Regions from separate parts of the Corynebacterium callunae DSM 20147 genome, predicted to be linked through region 2. Evidence: predicted binding sites of a transcription regulator. Region 2 holds the regulator's gene; the other holds the start of a gene.
What was found. Region 2 encodes LexA, which represses DNA repair genes until DNA is damaged. Its sites were predicted from a motif close to CGAACANNTGTTCG; they were not measured.
Positions count from the first base shown of each region.

Region 1: H924_RS04425 (HNH endonuclease signature motif containing protein) is a predicted target of LexA. The motif match lies at 5,480-5,493, and genes of this name have one in related genera.

Region 1 is NC_020506.1:929,642-937,802, forward strand. Features, by position in the region: gene H924_RS04400 (alpha/beta hydrolase) at 1-282, shown strand, start outside; gene H924_RS04405 (TetR/AcrR family transcriptional regulator) at 346-927, opposite strand; gene H924_RS04410 (MMPL family transporter) at 911-3,289, opposite strand; gene rraA (ribonuclease E activity regulator RraA) at 3,519-4,019, shown strand; gene H924_RS04420 (hypothetical protein) at 4,141-4,788, shown strand; gene H924_RS13865 (DUF2199 domain-containing protein) at 4,785-5,318, opposite strand; gene H924_RS04425 (HNH endonuclease signature motif containing protein) at 5,580-7,157, shown strand; gene H924_RS04430 (peptide chain release factor 3) at 7,281-8,161, opposite strand, start outside.
Region 2 is NC_020506.1:1,727,965-1,736,125, reverse strand. Features, by position in the region: gene H924_RS08210 (carbohydrate kinase family protein) at 1-694, opposite strand, end outside; gene H924_RS08205 (DeoR/GlpR family DNA-binding transcription regulator) at 691-1,470, opposite strand; gene lexA (transcriptional repressor LexA) at 1,796-2,554, opposite strand; gene H924_RS08195 (hypothetical protein) at 2,890-3,312, shown strand; gene nrdR (transcriptional regulator NrdR) at 3,402-3,854, shown strand; gene hrpA (ATP-dependent RNA helicase HrpA) at 3,948-7,856, opposite strand; gene H924_RS08180 (DUF2189 domain-containing protein) at 8,012-8,161, shown strand, end outside.

The DNA.
Region 1 (8,161 bases), 800 kb from region 2:
AATACTTGTACCCATAATCTCAAGGCTGCGACAGATCAAATGGGCATTAAATCGATTAACTATGACTTTGGTGTAACTGGTACTCACTCCTGGGATTATTGGAATCAGGGATTGCACCGCTTTTTCCCTCTGATGATGCAGGGATTTGGACTAGATGGTGGAGAAATCCCAGTTTATAACCCCAATGGTGTGAGCTCTACTGAATCATCTTCTGAACTTTCCTCCGGTGTTAGCCTCGGTGGAGTAATTGGCAGTGTGGTTGGTAGCTCGCTTTCCAGCTAAATCTTTAATCCAAAAATGCACTGTGTTCCGGGCGGAACACAGTGCATTTTGGTGTTTTTAGCCTTAACGCTTTAGGAGGGCGCTGGCTCTTTTAACTAGCTCGATCGCCTCTTCAGGATCGCGTGGCTCAGGGTTGCGGTAATACCACTTCAAAGCTGCTGCAATTGCTGCAGCTTGTAAGTGGATCGACACATCAATTTCGAAATCATCTAGCTGTGGCATCTTGTGTTTGAAGAATAAGCGCAGTGGCTCCAACATGATGTTGGCATCAAAAGCACAAGGGGGAGGGCCGAGCTTTTCTAAGATTTCACCCACTTGATAAAGCGCACTAAAAGAATCAAGCTCTGAATCTCCCTTGCGGAAATGGTTAATTACTAGATGCTCAAGGGCGTCTTGAGTATCTAAATCTGCAGGGAGTTCCTCAAGTTGAGCAATCAAATTCTGGATTTGAGAACTCATAAACTCTACAAGTGCTTCTTCTCGAGACGCAAAATAATTGTGAAAGGTTCTCGTCGAAAAGCCTGCTTCGGCCGCAATTGTTGCAACCGTAAGGGACTCGGGGCCTTCAGTTAAGGCGAGCTGCGCAGCAGCGCGGGAAAGCGCTGTGCGCGTTGCAGCTTTTTTAGTTTCACGAAGCCCCGACACTGGTAGATTCCTTTAGTTCCGCGGTGCGGGCCTTATCTAAACCGCTAAGACCTTCACCTTCGACATCAACATTTGGAAGAATCTTATCCAACCACTTAGGAAGCCACCAAGCCTTGTCGTCGAGTAGGAACATTGTTGCTGGGATGATCATCATACGAACGATGAAGGCATCGAAGAACACAGCAGCTGCGAGGGCAAAGCCCATTGTCTTAATGAAGGCCATGTCCTGGGCCATGAAGGCGGCAAAGACAGAAACCATGATGATGGCAGCTGCAGTAACCACGCGGGCGCCGTGTTTAAAGCCGTTGGAGGTAGCATTGCCGGCGGTCTTTCCCTTGGTGAAGCCTTCTCGCATACGCGTCACCAAGAAGATCTGATAATCCATGGCGAGGCCAAATACCAGGCCAATCAGCATAATTGGCAAGAATGACAGCAGCGGTTGAGGATCTTCAATAATTCCGAATGCGCCTTCTTGGAAGATTGCTACGGTGGCACCGAAGGTGGCTGCCACGGACAATCCGAAGCCGAGGGCCGCAATTAGTGGAACCCAAATGGAACGGAAAACAAGAAGCAGCACAAAGAAAGCTAGGACTAGCACAATGAGGACATAAGGAATCAGCACGCTGGAAAGACGTTCTGAAATGTCATCATAAATTGGAGTGACGCCGGTGATGCCATAGGTGGCGCCGGTTTCAGATTCAAAAGTGCTGGTGTTATCGCGCAAAGCCTGAAGGGTATCTGAGGTGCGCTCATCAATGGCATCGAACTCAGGGGTAATCAAGATTTGTGCAGTGTCGAGATTCTCAGTGGTCTGCGTGACCTGCGCATTCTTCACGCCATCGATGGTGAGGAATTGCTCTACTGCCTTTGCGAAGGCCTGAGGGCGATCCTGCTCTGCCACATTTGCAGCATCTATCAGAGCAATCATCGGAGCGTTTTTGCCTGGACCAAAGGCTTCGGCAGTCATGTCATATGCGGTGCGTGGTGCAGAGCCCAAGGCGGAGGTGCCATCGGTTGGCATTGCTAGGCGCATGTTGCCGGCAGGGATCGCAATGGCGCCCAGCAAGATAACGCCAACGGCAAGGTAAGCAAGAGGCATTTTGCGGATGAGCCGAACCCATTTGAGACCCATGGTTGGCTTCTCATCTTCAGGGTCTGGAACCTTAGGTCCAGGCATTCTAGCTGCAAAGATCTTGGTTCCCAGAAGTCCCAGCAGGGCTGGGAGGAAGGTAAGTGCTACCAAGACGGCGACTGCGACCGTGATTGCAGCGGCAATAGCCATTGTGGTGAGGAATGGGATGTTAATAATTGACAGTGCAATGAGGGCAATTAGAACCGTGGTGCCTGCGAACACAACTGCAGATCCGGCGGTGCCGACTGCCATTCCCATAGCGTGTGCACGGGTGCTCAGCGGCATATTGCGAAGCTTCTGGGCAAGCTCTTTGGGCTCCAAGTTATTGGAACCGGTTTGCCCGATGAGCTCATTGCGGAAGCGAGAAACAATAAAGAGGGCGTAATCAATACCCACTGCCAGGCCAATCATGGAGGCCAGGGTTGGGGTCATATCGCTGACAGAATCCGTGAAAGCGGTTGCCAGCTGAATGCCCATGATGCCGATACCCACGCCGATAATGGCAGAAATCAGTGGCATGCCAGCCGCAATAAATGAACCGAAAGTAACGATGAGCACAACAGCTGCAACGAGGAGACCAATGAGTTCAGAGGTCATATTTAGGGAGGTAGCTGCAGCGCCGAAAACATTTCCGTTATACACAACGGTGAGATCGCCATCGTCGTATTTGTCCAGAATGTCAGTGACGGCGGTGCGATCTGCTGCAGGGACGTCCGCGGCTGCTGCCGCGTCAAAAGTCATTGAGACGATGCCGGTGGTTTCATCCGGGCTCAGAGGGCTTATCGACGCTATATCTGCGGCGATTTTATCTGCAGGGACGCCCTGGGCTTCTAGAGCTGGGGTCATTTGAGCCGTTATGCCTTGCGCGGCCATAACTGGATCTACGACGCTTTCCGCATCCTTCAGCACTCCAGTTGCGCGAATTTCTTCGAGCATCTTGTTTACTTCAGCCGATACTGCTGGATCAGTGAGTGTGGAACCTTCAGGAGCTTGGATAACTACCGAGCCAGTAGCAGCTGAGGTGGCGTCGCTGGAACCAGGGAAGCGCTCCTGCATTTTCTCCATTGTGGTGACTGAGTCAAGCCCTGGGATGGAGAAACTGCTGGTAGTTGGCTTGGAATAGAGTCCCGCCAAGGTTGTAATGCCGATTAGCAGGATGAGCCAAAAAGCGAGGAAAGGCCACTTCTTGCGGTAAGCAAGGGAGCCGATGTTATAGAGAAATCTTGCCATGAGTTTCCTTCTTGAAAGTGAAGATTTGAGGCTGGCAGGGAAGTGAAAAACTTGCACACTTTATGCAATCTTGCGCAACATGTGCAAGTTTATCCCGGGGCTTTCATTCAGGGTTAATGTCAAAGGTGATTTGTGATGCAACTCTATTTTTAGCAAGTGGTGTGTGATAAATCTCTATATTTCTTTGGGAAGCAAGACGGTTGTACTGATGGTGGGTTATTGTGCCCCTATGACTACGAATAACGCGAAATTTATCCCCACGGCCGACCTTGTTGACATCATCGGTGAGGAAGTTCGATCCTGTGATCTGCAATTCCAAAACCTGGGTGGGAATGTGGAATTTTATGGCCCAATTACAACTGTTAAATGCTTTCAAGATAACGCACTTTTGAAATCAATTCTTGGTGAAGAAAGCACAGGTGGAGTTCTGGTTATTGATGGAGATGCGTCCCTGCATACTGCATTGGTGGGGGATATTATTGCAGCTTTAGGTAGGGATCATGGTTGGTCTGGAGTTGTAGTTAATGGTGCGATTAGGGATTCTGCTGTTATCGGCGAGATGGAATTTGGTTGCAAGGCTTTAGGTACCAATCCTCGTAAGTCCTCCAAGAGTGGGGCAGGTGAGCGTGATATCACCGTCAGTTTTGGTGGGGTCGATTTTATCCCTGGTCATTACCTTTATGCTGACTCTGATGGAATTGTTGTCACTGAAGAGCCTGTAATTCAGTAACGGCAGGCGATAGAAGAACGACACTATTAATCAGGGCTGAATCTGATTGTGATTAACTTGCGCAGGTAGGCTCTAATTACTATTTGTCGTCTATCAAAGGTTTAAACAATTGTTTCATGCCGTGAGTTTTGCACTATTGGACTCTGTTAACGTCCTACTCATCGGCATTGTTGTCGCAATTGCTGCACTGCTTCCGCGCTCTGGGAAATATGGCCCAATTGCCACCCTGCTTTTAGTGGGGGATTGGCTTGGGGTCTTTTTGCTGAGCATCGTTGTCATGCTTGTTTTTGATGGACTGGAAGGATTAGTCGGGGCCTTCCTAGATTCCCCATGGTTTGGCATCATTTTGATTGCAACTGGTGTCATTTCTCTGTTTGCAACCATGCTCTCCAAAGGTGATGGCACCAAAGTCTTAGATGGTTTTTTAACGCCAGTAAAGACCCCAAGCTGGAAAACTGTTGGTGCAGGCCTAATCTTGGGAATCGTGCAATCGGCTACCTCGCTCCCTTTTTATGCTGGCCTAGGATTCTTAAGTATCGGCGACTTTAGTCCCGTCATTCGTTATGGTGGCCTCGTAGTTTATGCAACCTTGGCGCTGAGCTTGCCTATAGTTACCGCGATCCTGGTTGGATGGGTTCGCCGATATCCCGAAAGTCCTATTGGCAAGCTCTTTGAAAAGGCTGGAGAAAACAAAACCAAAGTGGCAAAGTGGTCCGGCTATGTAGTGGCATTAGTACTTTGCCTCATGGGTGTTAACTCCCTTATTTAGTCATGCCGCTCGGGGTGATTGTGGGAATCCTGAACTGCGAGCATCCACGTTGAGACTCTTAGATCTGCCTCTCTATTTGAGATTCCATTAGTGAAATCTACATATAAGGAATGAATTGCTGGCAATGGTTGAAACCTTGAGTGCAGGGATCTGCCTTTGGTTTTAAGCAGTACTGGGCAGCCATAGGAGTCCTCGAGCCCTGGAATTTTGCTTGCTAAAAAGCCATTTAATTCCAGACTTTGGTTAAATAGATTGCTTTTCGAGAATCTGCTTAGGTCATAGCGGCTCAGCTCAACCCAGCATCCGTATTCAAGAGTTTGTTTTTCACCGTGAACTGGGATTCCAATATTTGATCGAACAAAGTGTCGTTTAGGTTTTGGGTAATGAATATGGCAAATTGTCGGATCTTCAGTGACCCTTGAATCATTGGCTTTTGCTTCAATCAGTGGATCTGGATAGCGCAAGCTTAAGGCTGGAACTCCATATGAGGGTCCGGTGCATGCTGGGCATTTAAAAATTCTTGGTTCCATAACGGCTCTCCCTGGGTAAATAATAGTAGTTCGACCACAGTCTAAAGCTTTTTGTTCTTTGGGATGGGTTGGGTGATGTGGTTCCTGTGGATAACTGGGGGCGCGGGAGTCGCCTGTGGATAACGTTCGATTTCCAATGTCTAAAGTTCTGGCTTGAGGTTCGAAAAAATGTTCGCAACCACTATTGCTATCGAACACATGAGCCACTAAAATAAGAAGCAGAAAACCACGGGGAACACACAAACACCAAAGGGGGAGATGATGGCGTCATTAACACACCACGTTGATGCATTAGACACCCATATCAAAGCCATCATCACCGCCTTATCCACTGACCTGTCAGCACAGGTATTTAATGACAACGAAGCAGACCTTGTGCGGTTGGAACATGTGTTTAACCAACGTGGGGTGATTAACGCTGCGGTGGCTGTGATGGCTGAACTAGCCCACGCCGGCACGAGGGTGGGGTCTGCAAAAACCACTGATTATCTCGTTGAGCGTTTAGGAGTGTCACGCGTAGAGGCGTTTAACAGGGTGGCGTTGGGTAAGTCATTGTTCCCGCAGGATAAACCCGCTGTCGTAGAGGCTTTGCCGGTGGTTGATGCTGAGGCTGAGGTGGCCGATGGTGATGCGCCCGCGGTGTCTGTTCCTGAGGTGGATGTGGTGGCTGAGGTTATCGGCTCTCATCGTTCAGGATCGGTGGTGGTCAGTCCTGATCGGTTGGTGGTGATTAACCGTGAGTTAGACAGACTGTCTGGGGTGGCGGTGGATTCTCGTGAGGTGTTGTTTGCGCAGGCTGTTAGTCAGGCGAAGTGGCGTGGGGTGGATGATCTGGGGTTGTGGGTGCGTGATCAGGTGGTCAAAGCCAATGGGATAGCTCCTGATCCGGTAGCGGCGATGGCTCACCGTTATGTTGCTTTTAGTAAGGCTGATGCTGATGGGTTGGTGCGTATTTCGGGGTTGGTGCCATCTGCGACGGCGGCGTTGATGAAGGCTGCGTGTGCGCCGTTGTCGACGAAGGGCAGTTTGGTTGGTGGGGATGTGGAGTTGGATGGTCGTAGTGCTGGTCAGCGGTTGGCTGATGCGGTGCATTATGTGTTTGAGCGTTTTCATCAGGGTTTTACGGTCAAGGGGCGTCGTGGGATTGGCAGCATTGTGGTGTCGATGACTACTGATGATGTGGAGTTGGTGGAAAAGCGGGGGTTGGGGCATCGGTATCCGACGAATACGGGGTTTGGGTTGACGTTGGGTGAGGTGTTGTTGTTGGGGGCTGCGAAGTATGACTTTGGGGTGGTGTTGGATGGTGAGTCTGGTCGGGCGTTGCATTTGGGTCGGATGAGTCGGTCGGCGTCGTTGGAGCAGAAGGTGGCGTTGTTGGAGTCGGAGTTGGTGTGTTCTGCTCCTGGGTGTTCGCGGGCGTTGATTGATTGTGAGATTCATCATTTAGATCCGTGGGTGCGTGGTGGGTTGACGGATGTGGTGAATTTGACGCCGCAGTGTTTTGGGGATCATCCGCGTAATGATGATTCTCGTGGTGGGGTTAATGGGAAGGGGTTTATGGTTCGTGATGAGGTGACGGGTCGTGTGGGGCGGCGGGTTGTTGGTGGTGGGGTGGTGTTTAATGATGGTGTTGCAGCTGGGTTGTCGGGTGGTGCGTGGGCGCGGGCGAAGCATCAGAAGTTGAGGGAAGGGGATCTGCCTGATCCACCTGATCCGCCGGGTATGTCGGATGTTCCTGATCCGCCGGATCCGCCGGGTGGGGGGCAGTTGGGGTTGTTTGGGGAGGTGGGTGTGTGTGGTTGGTGGTGCCTGGTGTGGGGGTCTGCACTGGGCTTATAACCATGCCCACCTGCATTTTTGAGAAATCACGTTGGGCTGATAGATTTTCGGGGGCGGGCTAAGAACGCCAAACGCGCCCACCAAGTGGTGGGCGCGCAGAGGGAAGCGTCGAAAAGCGTGTTTTTATTCGGCGACTAGCGATTCAAGAACGAAGTCCGGGTGTTCTTTCTCAATGAAGGACAGACGCCACTTGTCGCTGAAGAGGGCGATGAGCTCGCCATCGGTACGGGTGAAGATTTCAACACCACGCTGCTTGGCGAGTTCCGGTGCGGAGGCTGCATCGGTGCGGCGTGCGACGGTATAAGGAATTGGATCTGCAATGGTTTCGACGTTGTACTCGACTTCCATGCGGGCTTGCATGACCTCGAACTGCATGGGGCCGACCGCAGCCATGACTGGGTTGGCATCGCCACGCAGGTCATTCTTGAGGATCTGGACAACGCCTTCGGAATCCAGCTGCTCCAAAGCCTTGCGGAATTGCTTGTATTTGCCGAGGGACTTGGCGCGCAAAATGCGGAAATGCTCAGGGGCGAACTTCGGCATTGGAGCGTACTGAATCTTGCGACCTTCGAAGATGGTGTCGCCAGGCGCAAGTGCGCCAGCGTTGACCAGACCAACGATATCGCCTGGGAAAGCGGTCTCGACAGTGGAGCGGGTGCGTCCGAAAACAGTCAGCGCATACTTGGTGGAGAAACTGCGACCGGACTGGGCGTGGGTGACCTGCATGCCGCGGTCGAACTCGCCGGAAACAACGCGCATAAAAGCAAGGGTATCGCGGTGGTTCTTGTCCATACCGGCCTGCACCTTGAACACTATGCCGGAGAAATCATCGGTGGTGTCGCGGTGCTCGTCCATGGCTGTAGTGGAAGCTTCGAGAGCATTAGGATCGGCGTCACGACCGGCAGGAGCGGGAGCTAGGTAACAAAGTGCGTCCAGGATCTGGTGCACACCGAAGTTAAGCATCGCAGAGGCGAAAATAAGTGGTGAGGTGGTGCAGTTGAGGA
Region 2 (8,161 bases):
TGACCTGCCTAATACCCTTCTTAACCAAGGACTTGGCGGCATTAAGAAGTGGGGCATGATCGCCATGAGCCCACGGATCGCGCAAGCTGCCTGGAGTATGGCCACCGCTGAGTTCAAGTTCTTCAGAGGGAATAATCAAAGTGTCCGGCGCAGTGGCTGCCAGCTGGCGCACTACCGCACGCAAAGCAGCACCAGTGGCAGCGATCGCAACTTTGACATCTGGGTGATATAGGCGCAAGGAACGTACCACGTCCACATACCAAGCTGCTGGAGCGATAGCGGGCAGATTACCGCCTAAGAGAACCCAAGTAGCATCTTCAGCTCGACGCACCACTAGATCGCGCAGAATAGCTAGTTGTGAAATATCCAAAGGCATAGGTGAATGCTTAAAGCGAGTTTCATGGCCGGTGGAATCTCTCATGGTCAGATGCATCGGGATGGGACCTGGAACGGGAATGATCTCATGGGGGAGACCTGCCAAGGTAACCAGGCGCAGATAGTGTGAAATTTCTGGAGCGGGGAATACCGTGAAGGTTTCTACACCGCCATAAAACAGCGTGGCGGCTACACCAGTGCCGAAACCGCCAGCAACGGTAGAGACTTGAGTGATGGGATTTGCCTCACCTATGTTGATGTCACCGCTGACTTCATTGGTGCTGAGCAAATAGGGACTGACTGTAACAGTTAGGATCACTTTGCAATCACAACCTCTATGCCGCGTTCGCGCAACTGGTCCACAAAACTTGTAGGCGCACCGGAGTCCGTGACGATGACATCAATATCATCAATGGAGCCAAAACTTACCAGGTAGTCAGTGCCCATCTTGGTGGAGTCACACAAGACCACCACCTTGTGAGCATTAGTGATCATCGCGGACTTCATTGCCGCTTCTTGTGAATCAGCGGTGGAAAGCCCATGATCAAGGGTTAAAGCATTTGTACCAATAAACACCACATCAGCGCGCATTAGTGCCAAGGTGCGGAGTGCGATATCGCCGACCACTGCCTGGGTAATGGCACGCACACTGCCACCGAGGAGCTGTACATCATCGAGGCCAGCATTCGCCAAATTAAGCGCAATTGGTAGGCAGTTTGTCACGATAGACCATTGTTTGGAATTTGGGTGGTCTGCGATAAGATCTGCCAGCGCAGTTACGGTGGTGCCAGCATCTAGGAATAACCCACCGTGAGAAGTTGGCAAGAATTGCATGGCTGCCTTGGCAATGGAGTATTTGGCAGATGAAGCTGAACGGAAACGAGTGTCCAAGCTTAGCTCGGTGGTTTGGAAAGACTGTGTTGCTACTGCGCCACCGTGCACGCGGTGCACGATGCCTTCTCTATCTAGAACTGCGAGATCTCGTCGAATGGTTTCTGCAGTGACGTTAAAACGTCCTGCTAACTCTGTGACATTTACCCGTCCCTCTACCGCCGTTAATGAGGCAATCTGGCGGCGACGCTCCTCTGCGTACATGTCACTCCCTTAAAGCAAAAAGACAATCTATTGAGTATGTCCGACCTATACTCCTAGTATTTCATTGAATAACGTCCGAATAGGCTTTTTTCTTTTGTGTGTGGCGATCAAAAATCTTGAAATTCACAAAAGTGGGCAGCAATTTTAGTAAATCTCACAAATTGGAGTGGAAAACCCACAGGTAAAACCACTATTAGTGATCCCATTAGGGAAAATCGGACTTTACCCCCAAAAGAGGTAGAAAAAAGCCCCGACTCAGAGTGTTTGCGTGAAACACTCCAAAAGTCGGGGCTTAAAAATGACCTAAAAATTTATAGACTGCGGGCTAAAGCTTTCGCATGACTGAGACGACCTTGCCCATAATCTCAGCATCTTCTCCGGGGATTGGGGCAAAGGAATCATTATGTGGAAGAAGCCAGATTCCCGTGGAATCCTTATGGAACTCTTTCACAGTTGCCTCGCCGTCGAGCATTGCTGCGACAAATTCCCCTTGTTCCGCAACAGGCTGAGAGCGCACGACAACCCAGTCTCCATCAAGAATGCCAGCATCACGCATGGATTCTCCAACAACCTGGAGCATAAAGAGCTCACCATCGCCGACAATGTCTGCGGGAAGTGGGTAGTACTCTTCAATATTTTGCTCAGCCAGGATTGGGCTACCCGCTGCAATCTTTCCAACAACTGGGATAAATGATGCTTGGGCGGCAAATTCGGTAGGGGAGCCCGCTGGAGTCTCAGCCGCTGCCTTCGCCTTCGAATCCGCTTTAGGGGTGCGAGACTCAGTTTCCGGCAAATGGCGAACATCCACTGCGCGAGGCTTATTGGGATCTCTACGGAGGAAACCCTTCTTCTCAAGTTCTTTGAGCTGATAAGCCACGGAGGAAGTGGACTGTAGTCCAGCAGCATCTCCGATCTCTCGGATGCTTGGCGGGTAGCCGCGCAGAACAACCGCGTCTCGAATGACTTCTAGAATGCGACGTTGCCTATCGGACAAGCTGGCTGGATCGGGCCTGCCATTAGGAAGGGTTTTGGCAGTGCGGCTGCCACGACTTCCTCTAATTCCACTTTTCTTTTCAGCGGCCATGGGGTGTTCCTCTCATCAAAGTCTCTAAATTTCTAGGTCTTAAAAGCCGTCAAAGCCCTTTTAGATCACTGCTGGTACCTGCGGATCTAAAAATCTGCTTGCAGCTCAATAGCTATTCGAACTTTTGTAAACAATCTCAATTCCTAACCATACATGTTTTCCAGCGGGAATGGTACGAGTGTTCGAGATTTTTTGAAGAAGTATGGACAATGTTCGAACTGGGTGATATAAATCGAACATAGAAACTTGCTCGAACATGTGAACGGTAACTTTGTTCGAAGATGTCGTAGGTAAGTCTTATGATGTGGGCAGTTTAAAGTGAAAGGTGATTTGAAATGAGTAATCCCGTGGTTGACATGCATAATGATCCAGTAAAGGTGCGTGGAATGGTGGTACCTTCAGCAGCTGTTTGGATGGCTGAGGTTCCAGGTGTTGAGGTTGCTCGATCAGTTAATGTTCGAACGCTTGACAGTTCGAATAAGGGTAAACCTCAGAGCCTGGAAAGTGATCAAATAAAGCGACATCATCCACCGATTTATCGGCCACGGATAGAAATAAATTCCAGCTCGGAAAGTGCTCAAGATTTGAAGAACTATCCCGACGGACGTTCGATTAAAGAACTACTAAAGCAATGGGCTGGTGGCGCGGTATTTGGAATGGTTGTCTTTGTTTGCTTGTTGTGGTCGCAGTCTGGCGAGGAAGAGATCACTCCTACCTTTCCTGAGACTCAAATGGTGGGTGTATCTCTCCGAGATTAGTTTGATCCGGGGATTACTGGCATAGACTGACATGAGCAAATTTTTGAACGCAGTGTTGTAAAAGCATTGCAAATTAAAGGAGTCTGCACGTGTACTGTCCCTTTTGTCAGCATGACCACTCAAAAGTAATTGACTCCCGAGTAATTGATGGTGGAAGTGCCATTAGGCGCCGGCGAGAATGTAATGAATGTGGCGGTCGATTCACTACCGTCGAGAAGGCAATTCTGCTGGTAGTGAAGAGAAATGGGCTGACAGAAGCTTTTAGCCGTGAAAAAGTTATCACCGGTGTGCGTAGGGCATGCCAAGGCCGAGATGTCTCCGACGACGCGCTGAAACGGTTGGCTCAACAAGTAGAGGAGACTGTCCGAAGTAGTGGCAGCTCCCAAATCCGAGCCAATGAAATCGGTTTAGCCATTCTTGATCCGCTGCGCGAACTTGATGAAGTTGCATACCTTCGCTTTGCTTCAGTGTATAAATCATTTGAGAGCGCAGATGACTTTGAAAAAGAGATCAGGCTAATGCGACGCCGTGGTCGGGAATAACCAATATTAGAGAAATCAAGTTCTAAAACTAGAAAAACCTCGATTGGCACCTTTTATTAGGTGCCAATCGAGGTTTTTGATGTGGGAGGAGACTTAGCGCAGTTTGTCCACGGCTTTTCTAATCCGCTGTGGAGAAACAGGCTGCGGGGTTCCCAAACGCTGAGCAAAAAGACTTACTCTCAGCTCTTGGATTTGCCACAAAATATCCTTTACCTCGCGAGTGTTGCGTCTTTGGCTCGGCAGCTTATTTAGACGAGACTCAAGGTATTCCTCGACACCATTAACCTCATCTTGACGGTCTGCATCACGATCGGGATTTTGGCTCATCTCCTCCATTCGAATTTCCATGGCATGGAGATATCGAGGTAAATGGCGCAATCGGCTAATGCCGTGAATGCTAATAGCCTGCTTAGGTAGGAGGAACTTCAGCTGAGACTTCATATCTTCAATTGCTGCGCCAGTCCAATTGGAAAGCTCAGATTTCAGCGTTGCATAGTGCACCAACGCAGGGGCGAGATCTACTACGGTGCGTCGTACAGCAGCTGGTGTTGCCGGCTTCACCTTTTCCAAAAGCACCTGGAATTCCTCAGGGGAGCGAACCGCACCTCCATTGGCAATCATCAAGTCTCTAATGGCAGCGATACGGGCATCACCAACTAAACCTTCTGAGCCACCATGAGGATAGTTATCAACCGCTACCTTTTGCTGCAGCGGCAGGCCCTTGACCATTTGCTTTGCAGAAACCTCAATCTCGCGCATCAAAAGAGTCAAGGTTGCCGTGATCATCGAGGCATCAGCTGCGGCCTTAGTCGGAAGTACCTTTACTGAGACTCCTGTAGGGGAGACAACAAGCGCTGGATAAGCAGAAACCTTTTGACCATCGACGACGGTTTCGATGGTCTCATCAATGGTGCCTAGGGTTTGAGCGGTCCATTCCTTAGTCTCATCTTGTTCTGAGGCTTTAGCGACGCTGGATACAGAGGCTTTGATCTGATTTGCTCGACGTTGCTTTAGCTTGTCCAAGTCTTTATCGCGGTCAACGATCTTGCCGTGCCTATCCACTGCAGCATAGGTAATGCGCAGATGGTCGGGAAGTTTGGAGGGATTAAAATCAGAAGAGTTAATCCCAGTTCCGCCCAAAGAGCGCAAAGCATCGGCTAGTTGAGAAGTTAGCGGTGAACCATATGGGTGCAAAAGAGCCAGTGCACGCTGGGCAAACTCGGGGGCAGGTACCACTGTGCGTCGCAAAGCTTTAGGCAGGGTGCGAATCAGCTCTGTGACCAAGTCAAGGCGCACACCTGGAACCAGCCAGTCGAAGCCTTGGGCGTCCAAACCACCAAGAACAGGAATGGGGACAAGGACCGTCACGCCGTCATCACGGTGGCCAGGTTCAAAGTGGTAGGTGAGATCAAAGACGAGATTCCCCTTGTGCCACTTATCTGGGAAGGCCTCCTCACTAATGGCACTGGCTTCCTCATTCATGAGTTTCTCGGGATCAAAGTCGAGGAGATCCGGTTGCTGCCTAGAAGTCTTCTTCCACCAAGAGTCAAAGTTCCGGGAGGTGGTGGCGTTGTCTGGCAGCTTGGAGTCGTAGAAAGCAAAGAGGGCGTCTTCATCAACAACGATGTCGCGGCGGCGTGCCTTAGCTTCAAGCTCACCAATTTTTTCTAGCTTCTCGGCATTTTCATGGAAGAAGCGGTGGTGAGTAGTCCAATCGCCTTCAATCAGCGCATGGCGGATGAAGAGATCACGGGCGGCTACTGGATCAACGGTATGGTAGGGAACCACCTTGTCGGCGATGATGGTGACGCCATAAAGCGTTGACTTGCGGTGCACCATCGCAGCACCTCGTTTAGAGGACCAATAAGGCTCGGAGTATTGATATTTCAGCAGGGAGCCAGCAAGTTTTTCTACCCATTCGGCCTCAATCTTGGCTACATCGCGAGCCCAAAGACGAGACGTCTCGACCAATTGTCCGGCCATGACAAACTGAGGTGGCTTCTTGGCAAGAGCGGAGCCAGGGAAAACCATAAACTTGGTGCCACGTGCACCGGAGAACTCGCGGCTTTCACCATCACGCGCGCCGATTTGGGAAAGCAGACCAGAAAGCAATGACTGGTGGATAACCTCAGGTGCGGCATCATTGGCTACATTTTCTTTTTTAGCCCAGCCGAGCTGCTGGCCAACTTGTTCCAACTGACGCACCAGATCCCACCACTCGCGAATTCGCATGTAGTGTAGGAACTCTTTTTTCATCTGCTTTCTAAAAGCGTTGCCACTACTTTGTTCGCGCTGGTCAGAAATGTATTCCCACAGCTTCAGGAAGCCAAGGAAATCAGAGTTGGTGTCCTTGAAACGAGCATGGGCTTGATCGGCTTGAGCTTGGAATTCCAGAGGCCTTTCGCGCACATCTTGAATAGTCATGGCTGCAACAATGACCATGACAGGGTAGAGGGATCCAAGTTTATTGGCCTCCACCAACATGCGAGCCATACGCGGATCAACAGGTATAAGTGCTAGATCACGGCCAATAGGAGTTAAGCGAGGAGAGCCGTCTTCAGAGGATTCTTCTGCCAGAGCGCCAAGTTCATGAAGTAACAGCACGCCATCGCGAATGGAGCGCTGCTCAGGAGGCTGCACAAAGGGGAATTTATTAATATCGCCCAGGCGCAAGGAGGCCATGCGCAAAATGACGCTCGCGAGGTTGGTGCGCAGAATTTCGGGGTCAGTAAATTCTGGACGGGAGGCGAAGTCCTCTTCGGAGTACAAGCGGATAGCAATACCATCGGCAACGCGGCCACAGCGACCCGAACGCTGATTAGCGCTGGCCTGGGAGATTGGCTCGATAGGCAAGCGTTGCACTTTGGTGCGCACAGAATAGCGAGAAATACGGGCTGTACCAGTATCTACAACGTAGTGAATGCCGGGAACCGTCAAAGACGTTTCAGCAATGTTGGTGGACAACACGATGCGACGCCCGGAGTGGGGGCTGAAAACTCGGTGCTGTTCTTCATTGGAGAGACGACCAAAGAGCGGGGTGACCTCCACACCCTTCCACCGGCGACCTTCGATAGCTTCCATGGCATCGCGAATATCTCTTTCGCCGGCGAAGAAACAGAGAATGTCTCCATCGCCTTCTTCCATGAGTTCCTCCAGCGCAAAACACAGGCCATCAAGAGGATCAATATCAATTGTTTTATCGCCTTCTTGGATTTCCAAGGGGCGGTAGCGGATCTCTACGGGGAAGGTACGTCCGGAAACCTCGATGATTGGTGCTGGCTTATTGTCGGCATCGGCAAAATGCTCGGCAAAGCGCTCAGGATCAATAGTTGCGGAGGTAATAATGACTTTAAGATCAGGGCGCTTGGGCAAAAGCTGACGCAAATATCCCAAGATGAAGTCAATGTTGAGAGAGCGTTCGTGGGCCTCATCGATAATGATGGTGTCATAAGCATTGAGGAAACGGTCGCGCTGCATCTCAGCAAGCAAGATGCCGTCCGTCATCAGCTTCACAGCAGTTTTGGAAGACACCTGATCATCAAAGCGAATGGCATAACCTACGGTCTGACCAATTTCCTGGCCAAGTTCATCTGCAATACGCTCGGCCACCGTACGCGCAGCCAAACGACGCGGCTGGGTGTGTCCAATTAATCCACGTCGGCCGCGGCCCAATTCCAAACAAATTTTAGGAATCTGGGTTGTCTTACCGGATCCGGTTTCACCAGCAATGATCACAACTTGGTTATTGCGAATTGCCTCGGCGATATCGTCTCTACGCGCACTAACTGGCAGTGTTTCGGGGTAGGAGATTTCGGGAATAAGCTGCGTTTTTGCGTCGATAAGCAAACTAGCTTTATCGATGTCAGCCTTAATGGCACTGAGCGCCTTGGGGGCGCGGGCCTTGGACAATCGGCGCCTAAACGTGCGTTCGTCGCTTAGGGAGACTCCCTCGAGGAGTTCGTACAGTGCTGCCTTGGAGAGGCTGGATTCAGAAGTAGTCATGACTAGGGGAATATTCTACTAGCTCGGGAAAGATACTACGACTCTGTAGCCTGGTGGGCAGGTATGGTGGATAACTGAACGTTCAGTGATTTTGGCACCGGAAACGCAGCGCCGATGGGCCGGTGAGTTTTAGCAAGGGGAGAATCTAAGAAACCATGAGCGAAGATAACAACAGCGCACGCAATGGTCATGATGACTCTGAGGACCGTTTTGATGAGGATGGTTTTCAGCATTTTGGGCAAAATGAGTGGAGTGCAGGTTCTCGCCCAAAATATGAACCAACCTCCCATCCGGAGGATGCACCT